DNA from 2 places in the Paenibacillus sp. FSL H8-0048 genome. Region 1 is predicted to be linked to the other one. Evidence: riboswitches for the same ligand, from Rfam matches in the RefSeq annotation. Region 1 holds a riboswitch; the other holds the start of a gene.

Evidence for each region. Region 1 has a riboswitch for S-adenosylmethionine ahead of metA (homoserine O-acetyltransferase MetA). Riboswitches for the same ligand answer to the same signal wherever they lie in the genome.
Region 2: it holds a riboswitch for S-adenosylmethionine, as region 1 does, so the genes downstream of both, NSU18_RS25545 (methionine ABC transporter ATP-binding protein) here and metA (homoserine O-acetyltransferase MetA) in region 1, are expected to answer to the same signal.

What each region holds. Positions count from the first base shown of each region.
Region 1 is NZ_JBBODF010000001.1:2,448,258-2,456,194, forward strand. Features, by position in the region: gene NSU18_RS10595 (bifunctional 2',3'-cyclic-nucleotide 2'-phosphodiesterase/3'-nucleotidase) at 1-1,133, opposite strand, end outside; gene mqnC (cyclic dehypoxanthinyl futalosine synthase) at 1,710-2,846, opposite strand; gene NSU18_RS10605 (aminotransferase class I/II-fold pyridoxal phosphate-dependent enzyme) at 3,074-4,240, opposite strand; gene metA (homoserine O-acetyltransferase MetA) at 4,290-5,207, opposite strand; SAM riboswitch class I at 5,324-5,455, opposite strand; gene corA (magnesium/cobalt transporter CorA) at 5,982-6,917, shown strand; gene NSU18_RS10620 (HRDC domain-containing protein) at 7,090-7,937, opposite strand, start outside.
Region 2 is NZ_JBBODF010000001.1:5,892,540-5,900,476, forward strand. Features, by position in the region: gene NSU18_RS25530 (COX15/CtaA family protein) at 1-523, shown strand, start outside; gene NSU18_RS25535 (UbiD family decarboxylase) at 585-2,357, shown strand; gene NSU18_RS25540 (Cthe_2314 family HEPN domain-containing protein) at 2,384-3,130, shown strand; SAM riboswitch class I at 3,222-3,357, shown strand; gene NSU18_RS25545 (methionine ABC transporter ATP-binding protein) at 3,460-4,476, shown strand; gene NSU18_RS25550 (methionine ABC transporter permease) at 4,476-5,135, shown strand; gene NSU18_RS25555 (MetQ/NlpA family ABC transporter substrate-binding protein) at 5,194-6,069, shown strand; gene NSU18_RS25560 (NifU family protein) at 6,260-6,508, opposite strand; gene NSU18_RS25565 (YuzB family protein) at 6,591-6,845, shown strand; gene NSU18_RS25570 (NAD(P)/FAD-dependent oxidoreductase) at 6,893-7,937, opposite strand, start outside.

The sequences.
Region 1 (7,937 bases):
GCTGTTTTGTCTACTTTCCAGCCATTGGTACCATCGGGTACGATTTTCAAATCGATAAGACCTAGGTAACCCCCGCCATAACCAGCTTGAACTGCCGGAGTTCCATTAATGTGTCCGTTGGCATTATCTACCTTGGCTACATCATTATCATAAGGTTTATTGGTGGACGGATCTTTGAAGGAAGCATCCAGCTTGCTGTCATCCCCGTTTGTAGGGAATACCTTGTGGGTATGCGAGAAAGTAATCGCATCAATGCCCTCAACCTTGCTCAGCAGGTTAATGACATTCTCTGCATTTTCACCGGAGGCAGCCGCATCGAACCCGGAATGCGTCATAGCGACGATAACATCAGCGCCCTTGTCCCTCATTTCAGGCACAAACTTCTTCGCCGTTTCCACAATATCCTTAGCCGTTACCTTGCCCTCCAGGTTTACCTTGTCCCACTCCATTATCTGCGGAGTAACCAGACCCAGGAGGCCGACTTTAATGGTAACGGTGTTTCCTTCGCTGTCCTTTACCACTTTATCGATGATTTGATAAGGAGTGAATGTATTTTCACCATTGGACACATTATAAATATTTGCATTGATATAAGGGAATTTCGCACCCGTGGACTCTTTATAAGTTACACTGCTCACATTGCCTTTAACGGTCCGGTCCAGATAATCCAATCCATAATTGAATTCATGATTGCCGAAGGTTGCTGCATCATAACCCATGAGGTTCATCGCTGCGATGATCGGATGAATCTGGTCTTCGCTAGTCTTGAAATCAGACACTTGGGCCATATACGTTCCCAGTGGTGTTCCTTGAATTAAATCGCCATTATCCAGCAAAAGGTTGTATTTCCCCTCTGGATCATTGCGTGCAGCTTTTACTAAGGTTGAAGTACGGTCCAGACCTACAGTCGTGGAGGCGGCACCCTTGAAATAGTCCCAACCATATACGTTCGTATGAACATCAGTGGTGCTCATCAAACGTAAATTAATGGTTCCCGGATTAATCACCGGAGAAGCCTCAGCCTTTCCTGCCGCCAGCACAGGAACATTGAATACTCCGCCCAGCATCTGTGCTGCCAGAACTGTGGTAGCCAATAAAGAAGCTATCGGCTTGTTCCATCTTCTCTCTCCCATAAATCTAATTTCCTCCCTGTGATTGCTATATTATTCTACCACTGTCCGAAAAATTGTATCATAGCCTCCCCTATGAATCTATCAAATTCCATTAACTCATATAAATTGTTGTGTAAAATCTCACATTATTTCATCGTTTTTTGTAAAAAATAACGATATCATTTTACAATCCTATGACAAAAACAACGACATCCCATTGCAATGGGATTACCTGGAACACCAGCTCAATATATGCTGTTTTTCACATACATTCGGGCCATGCGCCTGCGTGCAAGCACAATGTGTGTTATTTTTCGTATACATTCGGGCCATATGCCTTTGAGTGAGCACAGTGTATGCTGTTTTTCACATACATTCGGCCATGTGCCTGCGAGTGAACACAATGTATGCTGTTTTTCGTATACATTTGCTACATGACGCTGTACCGATTGCTATTCGGCTTACGTGTAGTTTTAGCATTGATATACTTCTTGTTCCGAACTGGAGGAAACAATAGTTTCCAAAAAGCATAACGGGGCTGTGCTACATATATGTAGCACAGCCCCGTTATGGATCTGTTGGTGTATAGGCTATATTCTAGTTCTGCATAATAAAATCATTATCGATCTTCGCGCTGGCATCCTCGAAGGTGCGCAGGATGTCATAACGCGTGTTGCGCTGCGCCGGAATCTTGCCCGCTTCGCGGATGAGCTGGGTGATAGACTCGATGTTGACCTTGTAGGTCGCGCCAGCGGAGGAGACTACGTTCTCCTCGATCATCGTGCTGCCGAAGTCATTGCAGCCGTATTGCAGGGAGAGCTTACCTACTTCAGGACCCATCGTTACCCAGGAGGACTGGAAGTTCTTGATATTGTCCAGCACCAGACGGCTGATGGCTACGGTCTTCAGGTACTCCTCCGGGGTCTGGCGGTCCAGCTTCAGGTTCGTATTATCCGGCTGGAAGGTCCAGGAGATGAACGCCAGGAAGCCTTCAGAATCATATTTGTTCGCAATACATTCGTCCTGCGCTTCACGTACACGCAGCAGATGCAGCGCCCGTTCTTCCATGCTCTCGCCCAGACCAATTACCATCGTGGCTGTTGTATTCATGCCGATCCGGTGTGCGGTCTGCATGACATCCATCCACTCGCGCCAGGAGCCCTTGAGCCGGCTGATCTTGCGGCGGGTACGGTCATCGAGAATCTCTGCGCCACCGCCGGGCAGGGAATCGAGGCCCGCAGCATGAATCTCACGCATGACCTGTTCCAGCGGCAGGCCGGAGACCTCTACCATTTTCATAATCTCAGCAGGTGAGAAGGAATGCATTGTAATCTCCGGGAACCGCTGCTTGATGCCGCGCAGAATATCCGTATAATAGCTGAACGGCAAATTGGGATTCGTACCGCCCTGCATCAGAATTTCGGTTCCGTTCACGCTCATGGTCTCAGCAATCTTCTGATAGATTGTTTCATCGGGAAGCACATAGCCTTCCTCCGAACCGGGTCTGCGGTAAAAGGCGCAGAAGCGGCAATATACATCACATACATTGGTGTAATTAATGTTGCGGCCGATGACGAATGTTGTCACTGGCTCCGGGTGCCAGCGCTTCATAATAATATCTGCGGCAGCGCCCATCTTCTCAATTTCATTGCTCTCGAACAACGTGATCGTGTCTTCCAGTTGAAGACGCTCACCCTTCAGTGCCTTATCCAGTATAAGATCGACTGCACTCACTGTTGACGGCCTCCTCTAAATCTATGAAGTAGTATAGATAAATTTAATTTGAAGTAAATATACTCGTTCTCCCATCGTATCACAATCGGCTGTTCTTGAAAAATGTTTCGCTGCGCAGGACCGGTATTTGACCTTGTCCCAGGCAAAATTAAACAGCAGCGCCCGAAGGCACTACTGCTTGTACGTTTTGCGAATCCCGCATGCCTGGTCAGGTCCGGCACATCGCCTTATTCCAGCTCGCTCCGTGCGGCCTCAAGAGCCTGCCTTAGATCCGCGATCAGATCATCTACATGCTCTATGCCGACTGAGAAACGCAGCAGCCGGTCATCCACGCCTACAGCATCGCGGATTTCAGCTGGAATATCGGCGTGGGTCTGTATCGCCGGATAGGTCATCAGCGATTCAACACCGCCCAGACTCTCGGCGAAGGCGATCAGCTTGATATGGCGGAGCAGCGGCTCCACATAGCCCGCCTCTTTTACCTTGAAGGAGAAGATCCCGGTGTTGCCGGAGGACTGGCGGTTCTGAATGGCATACCCCGGATGGTCCGGCAGGCCCGGGTGGAAGACCTCGGCAATAGCCGGATGCTCCTGCAGATAACGGGCGATGGCCAGGGCGTTGCTCTCATGCCGCTCCATGCGCAGGGCGAGGGTCTTCATGCCCTTCATTAGCTGGTAGCTGTCATTCGGTGCGAGAACCGCTCCCAGCGAGTTATGCAGGACGGCCATTTCAGCCGACAATTCTGCGCCCTTGGTCACAATCAGCCCAGCCAGCACATCGTTATGCCCGCCCAGATACTTAGTCGCACTGTGAACCACGATATCTGCTCCAAGCTCCAGCGGACGCTGGAAGAATGGAGTCAGCAGCGTATTATCCACAATCGTAAGCAGCCCGTGATGGCGGGCCCAGGTACATACGGCTTCGACATCCGTAATCATCATCAGCGGATTGGTCGGCGTCTCAATGAATACGGCTTTCGTGCCCGGCTGGCGGGCCGCCTCCAGTCCATCCAGATCGTTCGTATCTACATAGGAGGCACTGATGCCGTATTTGGAGAGAATGCGTTCCAGCAGCCGATAGGTTCCGCCGTACAGGTCGAGCGACACAATGAGATGGTCCCCTTGTCCAAACAAGGTGAACACCGTAGTCAGTGCAGCCATACCGGAGGCGCAGGCGAAGCCGGCATCCCCGGATTCCAGGGCCGCTGCCGCTTCTTCGAGGACAGAGCGGGTAGGATTTTTGGTGCGGATGTAATCAAAGCCCGTGCTTTGCCCAAGTCTAGGGTGACGGAAAGCCGTCGCATGATAAATCGGGTAATTAATGGCCCCGGTGGCGGGGTCCTCCATTGAACCAATCTGTGCCAGTCTGCTCTCAATTCTCAGTTTCTCATCCATCTCCATTGCCTCCTAAATTAATTACTTCTATTAAGAATAAGTCAACCTCTTAGATAAACGCCCCAATATCGTAAGGAGTCTCCTGGTATACATAGTAATTGAGCCAATTAGCGAATAATAAGTTGGCATGGGCACGCCAGACTGCCGGAGGTGTACGCGTCGGATCATCCTTGGGATAATAGTGCTTCGGCAGGGCAACCTCCATCCCCTTGGCGATATCCCGGTCGTACTCCCATTTCAGCGAGAAGGGATCATATTCCGAATGTCCGGTGACAAAAATCTGCTTCCCGTCATGCGTAGCCACCAGGTACACCCCGGCTTCCTCGGATTCTGCCAGAATCTGCAGCTCCGGATTCTGCTCAATATCTTCGCGGGAGACGTCGGTATGGCGGGAATGCGGAACATGGAACACTTCATCGAAGCCGCGCAGCAGCTTGACATTATTATGGCTCAACGTATGCGGAAACACTCCAAAGCATTTGTCCGGCAGACTCACCTTGCGCACGCCGAAGTGATGATACAGCCCTGCCTGCGCCGCCCAACAGATGTGCATGGTCGAGGTAACATTCTGCTTGCTCCACTCAAAAATCACTTTCAGCTCTTCCCAGTAGTTGACATCCTCAAATTCCAGTTGTTCTACGGGAGCGCCCGTTACGATCAGGCCATCGAACCGGCGGTGGCTGATCTCATCAAAGGTTACGTAAAAGCTCTTCAAATGCTCAGCCGAAGTATTCTTCGACGTGTGGGAGCTGGGATGAAGCAGAACAACATCCACCTGAAGCGGGGAATTCCCGATAAGGCGCAGCAGCTGGGTCTCAGTAGTTTCTTTGGTAGGCATCAGATTCAGGATGGCGATCCGCAGGGGACGGATATCCTGATGGAAGGCCTGGCTTTCATCCATTACAAAAATATTCTCACCGGATAACACTTCTTTGGCCGGCAGACTGTCGGGAATTTTGATAGGCATTGCTGTTCACTCCTTAACTGAAATAGGGTTCCACTCGGTGGTTAAACCTGAGGCAGGGTAGCGAAAAAAGACCTTTCCCGGGCGAGAAAGGTCATATCATGCAGTCATATGCGCCTCTCTCATCTGCCAGAGAACTTCGGCCGGACGAATAACGCCCTGCAAAGCTTCCGCAAGAATTAGCACCGTGCGCTCACACGCCGGTTGCCGGGTTTCATCGGGCTAGTCCCTCCACCTGCTCTTGATAAGATTTAGCTGTATTCAGTTGAATAGCCTTAAGCATCCGAAAGATGCTTTTTCTTAAATTTCACTTTAAATCATGAACCTCCTTTTCGTCAAGTCCATACAATGCTGAAGGGGCCTTATGACAGAAAACAATTTCTCTTGTAAGACCCATATCCCGGCGTTATACTAGACAAGTGTTTTAACCAAGTGGAAACGGCTTTGCTCTCCTTTTAAAGGACGGCACCGTTTCAGCGAGAAATATAAAAATTAGTTATGGTGTGAAACCTATAAATTTTTATATTTCAAAATAAACGGCGAAAAGAAGAGGTGAGAGAACAATGGAAGGCGACCCGGGCTCGCGAATATGCGTGCAGAATGAACAACCACACAGGATTAACATCAGCTTGCCGGCGGCGGGAGCCCTTTTTCTTCATGCTCTCGGACCGTCTTTTGGCCTTCATCCATGATTGTACCACCGGCCAAGCTGATTTTTTCCGTGTGCTGAAATTAGCATACCCCTGGAGAAGACCAGGGACATAAGGAGTGAATCAGATGAAAATCCGGCTGGTGAATGCAGGGGTTTTTACGCCTATTGACAATATTGAAGAAACTTTAACCGCCCCTGCCGAGGGGTTCTACTGGATTGATGCGGATGTGGAGGACCTTGTTGAGCTTCAGCCTGTATACGGCCTGCATGATCTGGCTGTGGAAGACTGTCTGAGTGAAGAGGATCAGCGTCCGAAGCTGGAGATTTATGAGAGTCATTATTTCATCGTGGTGAACAGCATCCGGTTCGATGATGAGGAGATTTTCCTCCGTGCGCTCAACGTATTCCTTGGCAGACATTATATTATTACCGTTACGAAGCAGAAGATCCATGAGCTGCGTGTCCTGAAGCCCGTTCTGTGGGAGCAGGAGGTCAGTACGCCTGACCGCTTCCTGTATCTGCTGATCGACCTCGTTGTCGACAACTTCTTCTCGGTCGGTGACCGGATTGAAGCGCGGATTGAGAAGCTGGAGGAAGATATCCTTATGCATACCAAGAAATCGCATCTGAGCGAGATCATAGGGCTACGCAGTGAGATTCTCTGGCTGAAGAAGATGCTCGGCCCGCAGAAGGAAGTTATCAACACGCTTAACAAAAAGGATCTCCGCCTGATCGACGATCAGCTGCAGAAGTATTTCAGCGATATCTATGAGAATGCGGTCAAGATCTCTGAAACCTTCGAAACATACCGCGATCTCATGGGCAACTTGCGCGAAGCTTATCAATCAAGTATTGCAAACCGCGCCAATGAAATCATGCGTGTATTTACGGCAATTACTACCATATTCATGCCGCTAACCGTGATTACCGGAATCTACGGCATGAACTTTGACAATATCCCGGAGATCCACACCGAGTACGGCTACTATGGCGTCATTGCCGTGATGGTGACGCTAGGCTGCGGAATGCTCATTATCTTCCGTAAGAAGGAATGGTTATGAAGCAGGGCGGACGAATACGAAGGACGAAGGCACCGTATACCCGGTTATCCCGGGACCCGGGGAGCCTTCGTCTTTTTGGTATGTCACCCGTATGTAATGCGTCTGCGGCGATCAGGAATTCCGCTCTTCAGAACCGCAGATTGGGGCCGCTGCAGGCCGTCAGTCTCCATAATTATTGAGGGGTGACCATCCTTAACGCCGCCGGATGTTCACGCCGGAAACGGATGCGGATCAGCCGCAGGCGTTCGTAATACAGATCGAGTCCTTCAGCAGGAACGAAAGATTCACCGTAAGCTTTGTAAAGGACAGGCTTCAGGAAGTTGTCGCCGATCAGTTCAAAGGCTGTCCAAATACTGTTCTGTTCTTCGGGGCTCACCCCGCTCAGCTCCAGGGTAATGAGCTTCTCGGCCGAGTAGCCATCCTTCTCCAGCTCCTCTACAACTTCAAGCACTTCCCGGCGTGAAACGCCGCTAAGCACTCTGAGCTGCTCCATCCCCTGCCCCTCTTCGATCCCCTGTAACAGAACACGCCGCAGTCTCAGCCGCTCCAGCTGCTTCTTGTACTTAAGCTCCTTCTGCTTATATTGCCAGGATACGAAGCTCTCTTCGTCTATGGCATGATTCACCCAGCCTAGGGGAAAATCATGCTCACGCTCAGCCGCTGCGGTGATACTGAGCCAGTCTGCTCCATACTGTGAGGCTTTGCCTTCACCTACACCCGGAAGCTGCAGCAGTTCCTCCTCCGTGCGGGGAAGAAATGTGCTGATCATGCGCAGCAGACGGTTACTGGCCAGGATGTAAGGCGCCTTCCGTTCGCCTGAGGCCTTCCCTCTACGCCAGGAGCACAGCTCCTCGAAGATGGCTTCATTGCCGTATTGTTCACTGTAATACTGCAGCTTAAGCTGCTCCTGGCTGCGGCTGCTGAGGTTATCCTCGTCATGAAATACCCCGTCAATCAGCGGGCGGTAGCCATCCCCCATCTTCACGGCAAGCTCGTGACGGTATACACACAGCATCTCAT
Region 2 (7,937 bases), 3.4 Mb from region 1:
GCTTGGGACTTGGCGGGCGTTCTCTCCGGGAGCGGAACTCAGCACAGGAAGTCCCAAAGTCCGCCCTGCCTTCCGCAACTTAACCTGGGTTACTGCAGTATATTCATATATCGTTGTCTACATTGGGGCCTACGTAAGCCACACCAGCTCCCAGGGCGGGTGCTCCGGCTGGCCGCTGTGTAACGGACAGTGGATTCCGGAGATGAGCGGCGGAGTAGGGATCGTATTCGTCCACCGGATTGCGGCGGCGATTCTGTTCCTGCTTACGGCTATCCTTGGGCATCTGGCCTTCTGGAAGTATAAGGAGCTGCCGGAGCTGAGGGCTCTGGGAGTAGCGGCAGTCCTGCTATGCCTGATGCAGGTATTCAGCGGAGCGGCTGTGGTATACACACTGAATAATGAAAAATTGTACATATTTGCTGCAATGTCTCATATTGTGCTGATCTCCGGGCTCTTCGGGGTTCTGTGCTATATGAGTGTAAGGGTCTGGCAGTTAAGCGGAGCTGGCAAGGGCAGCAAGTGATAAGGTAACGGCAACGGTGGACGGGATAAGCATAAGGTCCTGTTTGAGGAGGAACGCTATAGTGCGATACAGTAATTTACGACAATGGATCGAGCAGCTCCGCAGGGATAAGGATCTGGCAGTGATAGATACGCCTGTTGATCCTTATCTGGAGCTTGCCGAAATTCACCGCCGGGTGGTCGAGGAGGAAGGCCCGGCTCTGCTGTTCACGAACGTGCAAGGAACACCGTTCCCGGTTGCAACGAATCTGTTCGGCACAGTCCGGCGCGTCAACAAGGCCTTCGGGACCAGACCAGAACAGCTGCTGAAGTCGCTGACAACGGCGATGGAGCAGCTGATTCCGCCTTCAGCCGCCGGCTTATGGCGGGAGAGGACGGTGCTGCTTGAGCTGCTGAGGGCAGGAACCAAGAACGTACCGCAAGGAGAGGCTCCGGTGCTCGGCGTCTGCAGCAGCAGTGATCCGCTGAAGGAGCTGCCCCGGATTACAGCCTGGCCTAAGGATGGCGGGGCATTCCTCACGCTTCCTCTGGTCTATACGGAGAATATCACCAACCCCAAGGATCATAACCTCGGAATGTACCGGATTCAGATGTACGACGACAGCACCACAGGCATCCACTGGCAGATTCACAAGGGTGGCGGCTTCCATCACTCGCAGGCAGAGCATCTCGGCGAGACCCTGCCGGTGTCTGTCTTCATCGGCGGGCCGCCGGCCCTGATTGCTGCGGCAGTGGCTCCGGTCCCGGAACGGATTCCGGAGCTGATGCTGGCGTCGCTGATGCTGGGCGGCAAGCTTCCCATGGTGCAGGACCCCTTGGGCGGGCACCGGATTCCGGCCGAGGCTGAATTCTCCATCCGGGGACGTGTGTCTCCGCTGGAGCGGAGAGCGGAAGGACCGTATGGCAGCCAGTCCGGCTACTATTCCATGCAGCATGATTTCCCAGTCATGCATGTTCAGCGGATGTGGCACCGCAAGGATGCCATCTACCCGGCGACCATCACCGGCAAGCCGCGCCAGGAGGATTATTATCTGAAGGATTATTTGCAGCGGCTGCTCGCTCCGGCCTATCCTCTGCTGATCCCTTCGGTCAAAGCGCTATGGTCCTATTCCGAATCCGGTTCGCATTCATTGACCTCAGCGGTCGTGAGGGAGAGCTATCCGCGTGAGTATATGGTGTCTGCGTTTCGTATCTTAGGGGAAGGCCAGCTCTCCTTAACCAAATTCCTGCTGCTGACTAATGTTCAGGTAGAGCTTGCCGATTTCCCTAAATTGCTGGAAACGGTGCTTGAGCGCTTCAACCCGCACACGGATCTGACGATCTTTGCCAATACCTCCATGGATACGCTGGATTATACCGGACGCAAGCTGAACCATGGCAGTAAGGCGGTGATGGCGGGCATCGGAAGCCCGGTCCGTCAGCTGCCGAGGACCTATACAGAGGGGCTGCTTCCATCAATCACCGCCGCTGTGCCTTATTGCGGAGGATGTTTAGCCGTTTCCGGTGCATCCTATGAAGAGGACCCGGAGCTGCCAGAGCGGCTGGTTACTGCCTTCAAGGAGAGGGAGACCTCCTGGCCTTTGATTGTGCTGGTCGATCAGGCGGAAGAGGCGGTAAGAACACAGACCTCATTCCTGTGGTCTGTATTCACCCGCTTCAATCCGGCGGATGATATTTATTCGGCGGCCGGGGTACGCCGGGGCAGTATCAGCTATACGCTGCCGATCATTATAGATGCCCGGATGAAGCCGGGATACCCGGAGGAGCTGGCTCCAAGCGAGGATATTGCGAAGCGGGTAGCGCGGGGCTGGAACCGTTATTTTCCTCTAGCGTAGAAGTGAACTTTAAGGAGGGTCAAAATATGCTGCGGACATTACTGGGAGAGCCGCCCCGCGTGAACAGCGGTGTGCTGGCTGAAGCTATGGAGTCCATGGCGAAGGCTGCCTCCATGCTGCGCAAGGAGATGGCGGCACATGAAGACCATGACCATGAATACCGCAAGCTGGAAATCTGGACACGGGGCCTGATCTCCTCTTTGGATGAGCTGGAGCAGAGCTGGTTCGCAGCCGCCTTTTTCCGGAAGTCAGTGATTGCCGGTTATATGGATGATATGTCGTCCACCGAGCAGGGGGAGTACGCCAGATATGTGTATTTCTACAAGGATGGCTTCATCCGTGTCTTCTCGCTGCTGGACAAGCTGGGTACGGTGCTCAATAATCTGTACCATCTCAATACAGGCAAGGTGAAGACGCATTTCTCCTATTTCACGGTGCTGAGGCAATTTCAGCTGCTTCACCCGCATCATCCGCTCGCGGACGAACTGGAGCGGATCAGGAATTCCTACCGGGAGCCGGTGGAGAATCTGCGCAAGCGGCGTAATGCCGAGATCCATTACATGAACGCGGAGATGACCGACGACCTCTGGCAGCGTCACCAGGGACTGCATGACAAGATCCGTCTGGAGGATCTGGACAGCCATCTGGAGGATTTGAAGCAGAGTCTGGAGATGGTATGCCAATCCCTGACCGCCGCATACAAGTACGGGAATGAACAATGGCACAAGAAACTAGCGGCCTCAGGCCCGAAATCCGGACATGAACGTACGTAAAAACTTACCTTTGACAAAAAACTCGAAACTGAACTATACTAAGGCATACATTAACTTCTGACAGGATACGGAATATATAACCTCATACTTTATCTTATCGAGAGCGGCGGAGGGATAGGCCCGATGAAGCCCGGCAACCGGTTTGAATACAGCGAAGCGCTGCATCCAAATGTCATGGTGCTAATTCCTACAATGCCGCCGGTTACGGGGTATTTGGCAGATGAGAAGGCATTGTCATTATACACACAGGGCCTCTTGCGATCTGCATGGATCGTAAGGGGTCTTTTTATTGCAATGATGGAAGCTAGAACAGAAGGGGGACGCAGCGGTTGATAGAATTGAAGGATATAACTAAGGTGTATGGCAAAGGCAGTAAGCAGGCAACTGCACTCTCTGCGCTGAGCCTGTCGATTAAGAAGGGTGAAATCTTCGGGGTGATCGGTCACTCCGGGGCCGGCAAAAGCACGCTGATCCGCTGCATTAATCTGCTGGAGCGCCCGACTGCGGGAGAAGTATGGGTGGGCGGTGTGGAGCTGACAGCGCTTAGCCAGGGACAGCTGCAGGAGCAGCGGCGCAAGATCGGGATGATTTTTCAGCATTTCAATTTGCTCTCATCGGCTACAGTCTATGACAATATCGCCTTTCCGCTGCGGCTGATCGGAGCCGGAAGGAACGAGATTGAACGCAAGGTCAAGGATCTGCTCGCGCTGGTCGGACTGGAGGAGCACTGGAATAAGTACCCGGCCCAGCTATCCGGCGGACAGAAGCAGCGTGTCGGGATTGCCCGGGCGCTGGCGAGTGATCCGGAAGTTCTGTTATGCGATGAGGCGACCTCGGCGCTTGATCCGCAGACGACAGACTCCATTCTGCGCCTGCTGATGGACATCAACAGCAAATTCCATCTGACCATCGTGCTGATCACCCATGAGATGCATGTGATTCAGAGCATCTGTGACCGTGTTGCCGTGATCCATGGCGGCGGCATTGTGGAGCAGGGTGAAGTGGCTGAGGTCTTTCTGAAGCCGAAGCATGAGGTCACCAAGGAATTCATCCGCAGTGAGACCCAGTCGGACGGACCGCTCCGGCAAGCGATTGATGCTGTGCAGCCAGGCTTCACGAAGTCTGTCAAAATCACTTTTCTCGGGCAAAAGACTTACGGGTCCACGCTCTCCCAGGTGGTTCAGGGAACCGGGGTCCACTTCGCCATTCTTCATGGCACTATCTCTACGATCAAGGATGTTCCTTACGGGCAGCTGATTGTACGGTTCGAAGGACCTGAGGGTGCGGTTGAAGACACGCTCCGTGAGTTAGTAGCGCAGGGGCTTGATGTGGAGGTGATTTCGTAATGGATTTTAGCACAATCAATTGGGAAGAAATGCTGGAAGCTACGATTGCTACACTCAAAATGATCGCTATTTCAGGAATATTCACAATAATCCTTGGTTTACCGCTCGGAATTGTGTTATATTTATGGGGGAAGTCAAAAAACATTATTATCAGGGTTGTTTACTCGGTATTATCCTTTATTGTGAATATTCTGCGCTCGGTTCCTTTTATCATTCTGATGGTTGCCCTGATTCCGTTAAGTAAGACTATTATGGGAACCTCGATAGGGGTACTTGGAACGATCCCGGCACTGGTGATCGGCGCGGCACCCTTCTTCGCCAGACTGGTGGAGACGGCACTGCGGGAGGTTGACCGGGGAATCATTGAAGCAGCGCAGGGCATGGGAGCGTCCACCGGGCAGATTGTGATGCGCGTGCTGCTGCCGGAGGCCCGTCCGGGTCTGCTGGCCGGAGTAACCATTACTGTAGTGACCCTTGTCTCGTATACTGCGATGTCCGGCATGATCGGGGGCGGCGGTCTGGGTGACCTGGCGATCCGCTACGGATATTACCGTTATGAGAAGGAAGTTATGATCATCTCGGTAGCGCTGATGGTCATTCTGGTGCAGCTGCTGCAAATGGCCGGCGACCGGCTGGTAAGACATTTTACACGGAAATAAGGTACGTCCACATATAGCCTTATTCAATAAACCATATGGATTAGAGGGGGATTTACAGATGAAAAAAGTACTGCTTACATTATTCAGCCTGACCTTGGTATTGGTGCTTGCCGCTTGCGGAAACAACAAGGCGAATAACGCCGCGAATTCTGCTGCAACAACGGCACCTACGGAAGCGGCTGGTGCAGAAGCGACTACAGAGCCTGCTGCAGAACCGGTAACCCTGGTGATTGGTGCCTCTGCTGTACCGCATGCGGAAATCCTCAAAGCGATTGCCCCGCAGCTTGAAGCCCAAGGCATTAAGCTGGATATCAAAGAATTCTCGGATTATATCCTGCCCAATACACAGCTTGCCGAGAAGCAGCTCGATGCGAACTTCTTCCAGCACAAGCCTTACCTGGATGATCAGAACTCGAAGAACGGCACAGATCTCGTAGCTGTAACCGCTGTTCATGTAGAGCCATTTGGCGCTTATTCCAAAAAAATCAAGTCGATCGACGAATTGGCAGAGGGTGCGAAGGTTGCGATTCCGAATGATGCAACGAACGGAGGCCGCGCATTGATTCTGCTGGCGAAGAACGGTCTGATCAAGCTGAAGGATGACACCAACATTGCTTCCACCAAAGCGGATATTACCGAGAACGCCAAGAAGCTGGATATCATTGAGCTGGATGCAGCCATGCTGCCCCGTCAGCTGGATGAGGTAGACCTGGCGCTGATCAACACCAACTTCGCCCTGGATGCCAAGCTGTCTCCAACGAAGGATGCGTTGTTCATCGAAGGCGGAGATTCCCCGTATGCCAACCTGCTGGTAGCCCGTCCTGACAATAAGGATTCGGATGCCATTCAGAAGCTGGCAGCTGCGCTGACTTCCCCGGAAGCGAAGGCATTCATCGAAAAGCAATATGATGGAGCGATTATTCCAGCATTCTAAGCTTAAGCTTAAGCTTAGGCAAGCTGAATAATCCTAATGAGACCAGAAGCAGCCCGGCAGCCAGGAATGGCTGGCGGAGCCGCTTCTGGTTTTTTTTGCGAACCCGGTGGTTGATCCTGCAGACGAAATCCTCTATAATAAAAAAAATCCCGGCCTCTTAGCGGAGGCCGGGATGGTTTATGAAACGGGATTAGAATACCTGAACGACTTCTTCCACGCCTTCTACTTCTTCAATCAGGGCGCGTTCGATCCCGGCTTTCAGCGTGATCGTGGAGCTTGGGCAACTGCCGCATGCACCCATAAGCTTCAGCTTAACGATGCCGTCTTCAACATCAATCAGTTCCACGTCACCGCCATCGCGCTGCAGGAACGGACGAAGTTTATCAAGGACTTCCAGTACTTCATCGTACATGGTTGCGCTTTGTACATTCTCACTCATTTCTCAATCACTCCTTTCGTATGTTTATTATAGTACAAAAAGTTAAAAAATAAAATGGTTAAGGCAGAATAGGGAGATCATCATGCGACCAATTATAGAATTCTGTGCCAGCAACATCGGCCACGGCACTGAACCGCTCAAGCTTAAGCTGGAACAAAACCCTGAATATGATGTAGTGGAGTACGGCTGTCTGAACAACTGCGGAGCGTGTTATCTTCAGCCGTTCGCCATGGTTGACGGGGAGATCATAGAGGCTGATTCCCCCGCTGCTCTGGAAGAGGCTATTGAAGCCGCTATAAGAGAAGCAGAGGCCTGGGACAGCCTGGAGATTGATTAAGCCGGATAGAGGCTAAGACCGAATGCTGCCTGTTATACGGCTAAGCTTCAGCCGAAATGGCGTTTGGACATCCACAGCACGCCGCTCTTCAGCAGGCGCGGAACCCGGCCCATGACGGAGCGGCGGCCCATCAGACCGAAGCCGGCATTTTTGCCGAGTGAACCGAGGGTTCCCTTCAGCTTAATCTTATGCAGCTTCGGGGTTTCTCCCCGCCACAGTGCTTGAATAATCTGGCCAACCTGCTCGCCCTGGGCACCCGCCGCCTGTGCACTGGGTGCGAAGGGCAGGCTGGCACAATCCCCGATCACGTATACCTCCGGGTACTCAGCAATATTGTAATATTCCCCTACAATGATCCTGCCTCCGCGGTCCTTCGGAAGCTCCAACTGCTGCACGACCTTCACCGGCTGAATACCGGCAGTCCATACCGTAACGTCCGCCGGAATAGCCTGGGTGCCATTGAAGATGGCATCCTTTTCAACATGAGAGACCGACACCCGGCCGATCGTCTGCACCTGATGCTCACTGAACCATTCCTCAACATACCTGGATAACTTGGCCGGAAAAGAAGATAAAATACGTTCTCCCCGGTCCATCAGGGAGATGTTCAGATCCGGCCGGCTCTCCCGCAGCTCCGAAGCAATCTCTACGCCGCTCAGCCCCCCGCCGACAATGTTGACGGTTCCATAAGGCTTCACATCATTTAGCCGGCGGTAAGTTTCCCGTGTTCCGGCGAAGCTCTGAATACTGCAGGTGTATTCCTCGGCACCAGGAATGTTATGGTAATTATCCGTACAGCCGAGGGCAATCGCGAGGATATCATAGGCTACCGGCTCCCCGGAGTCGAGCAGGACCAGCCTGCTCTCCAGATCAATGGAGCCCACCTGCCCGTAACGAACGGTCAGGCGGGGGTGTACCGGGAATTGAATCCGCAGATGGTAATCGGTGACGGTGCCTGCGGCCAGTGCATAATATTCGGTCTTGATCCCCTGATAGGGCATCCGGTCCACCAGAATGATCTCCACATCAGAAGGGAGATGATGATCCAGCAGTTGCTGAATGAGGGCAAGACCGCCGTAGCCGCCGCCCAGG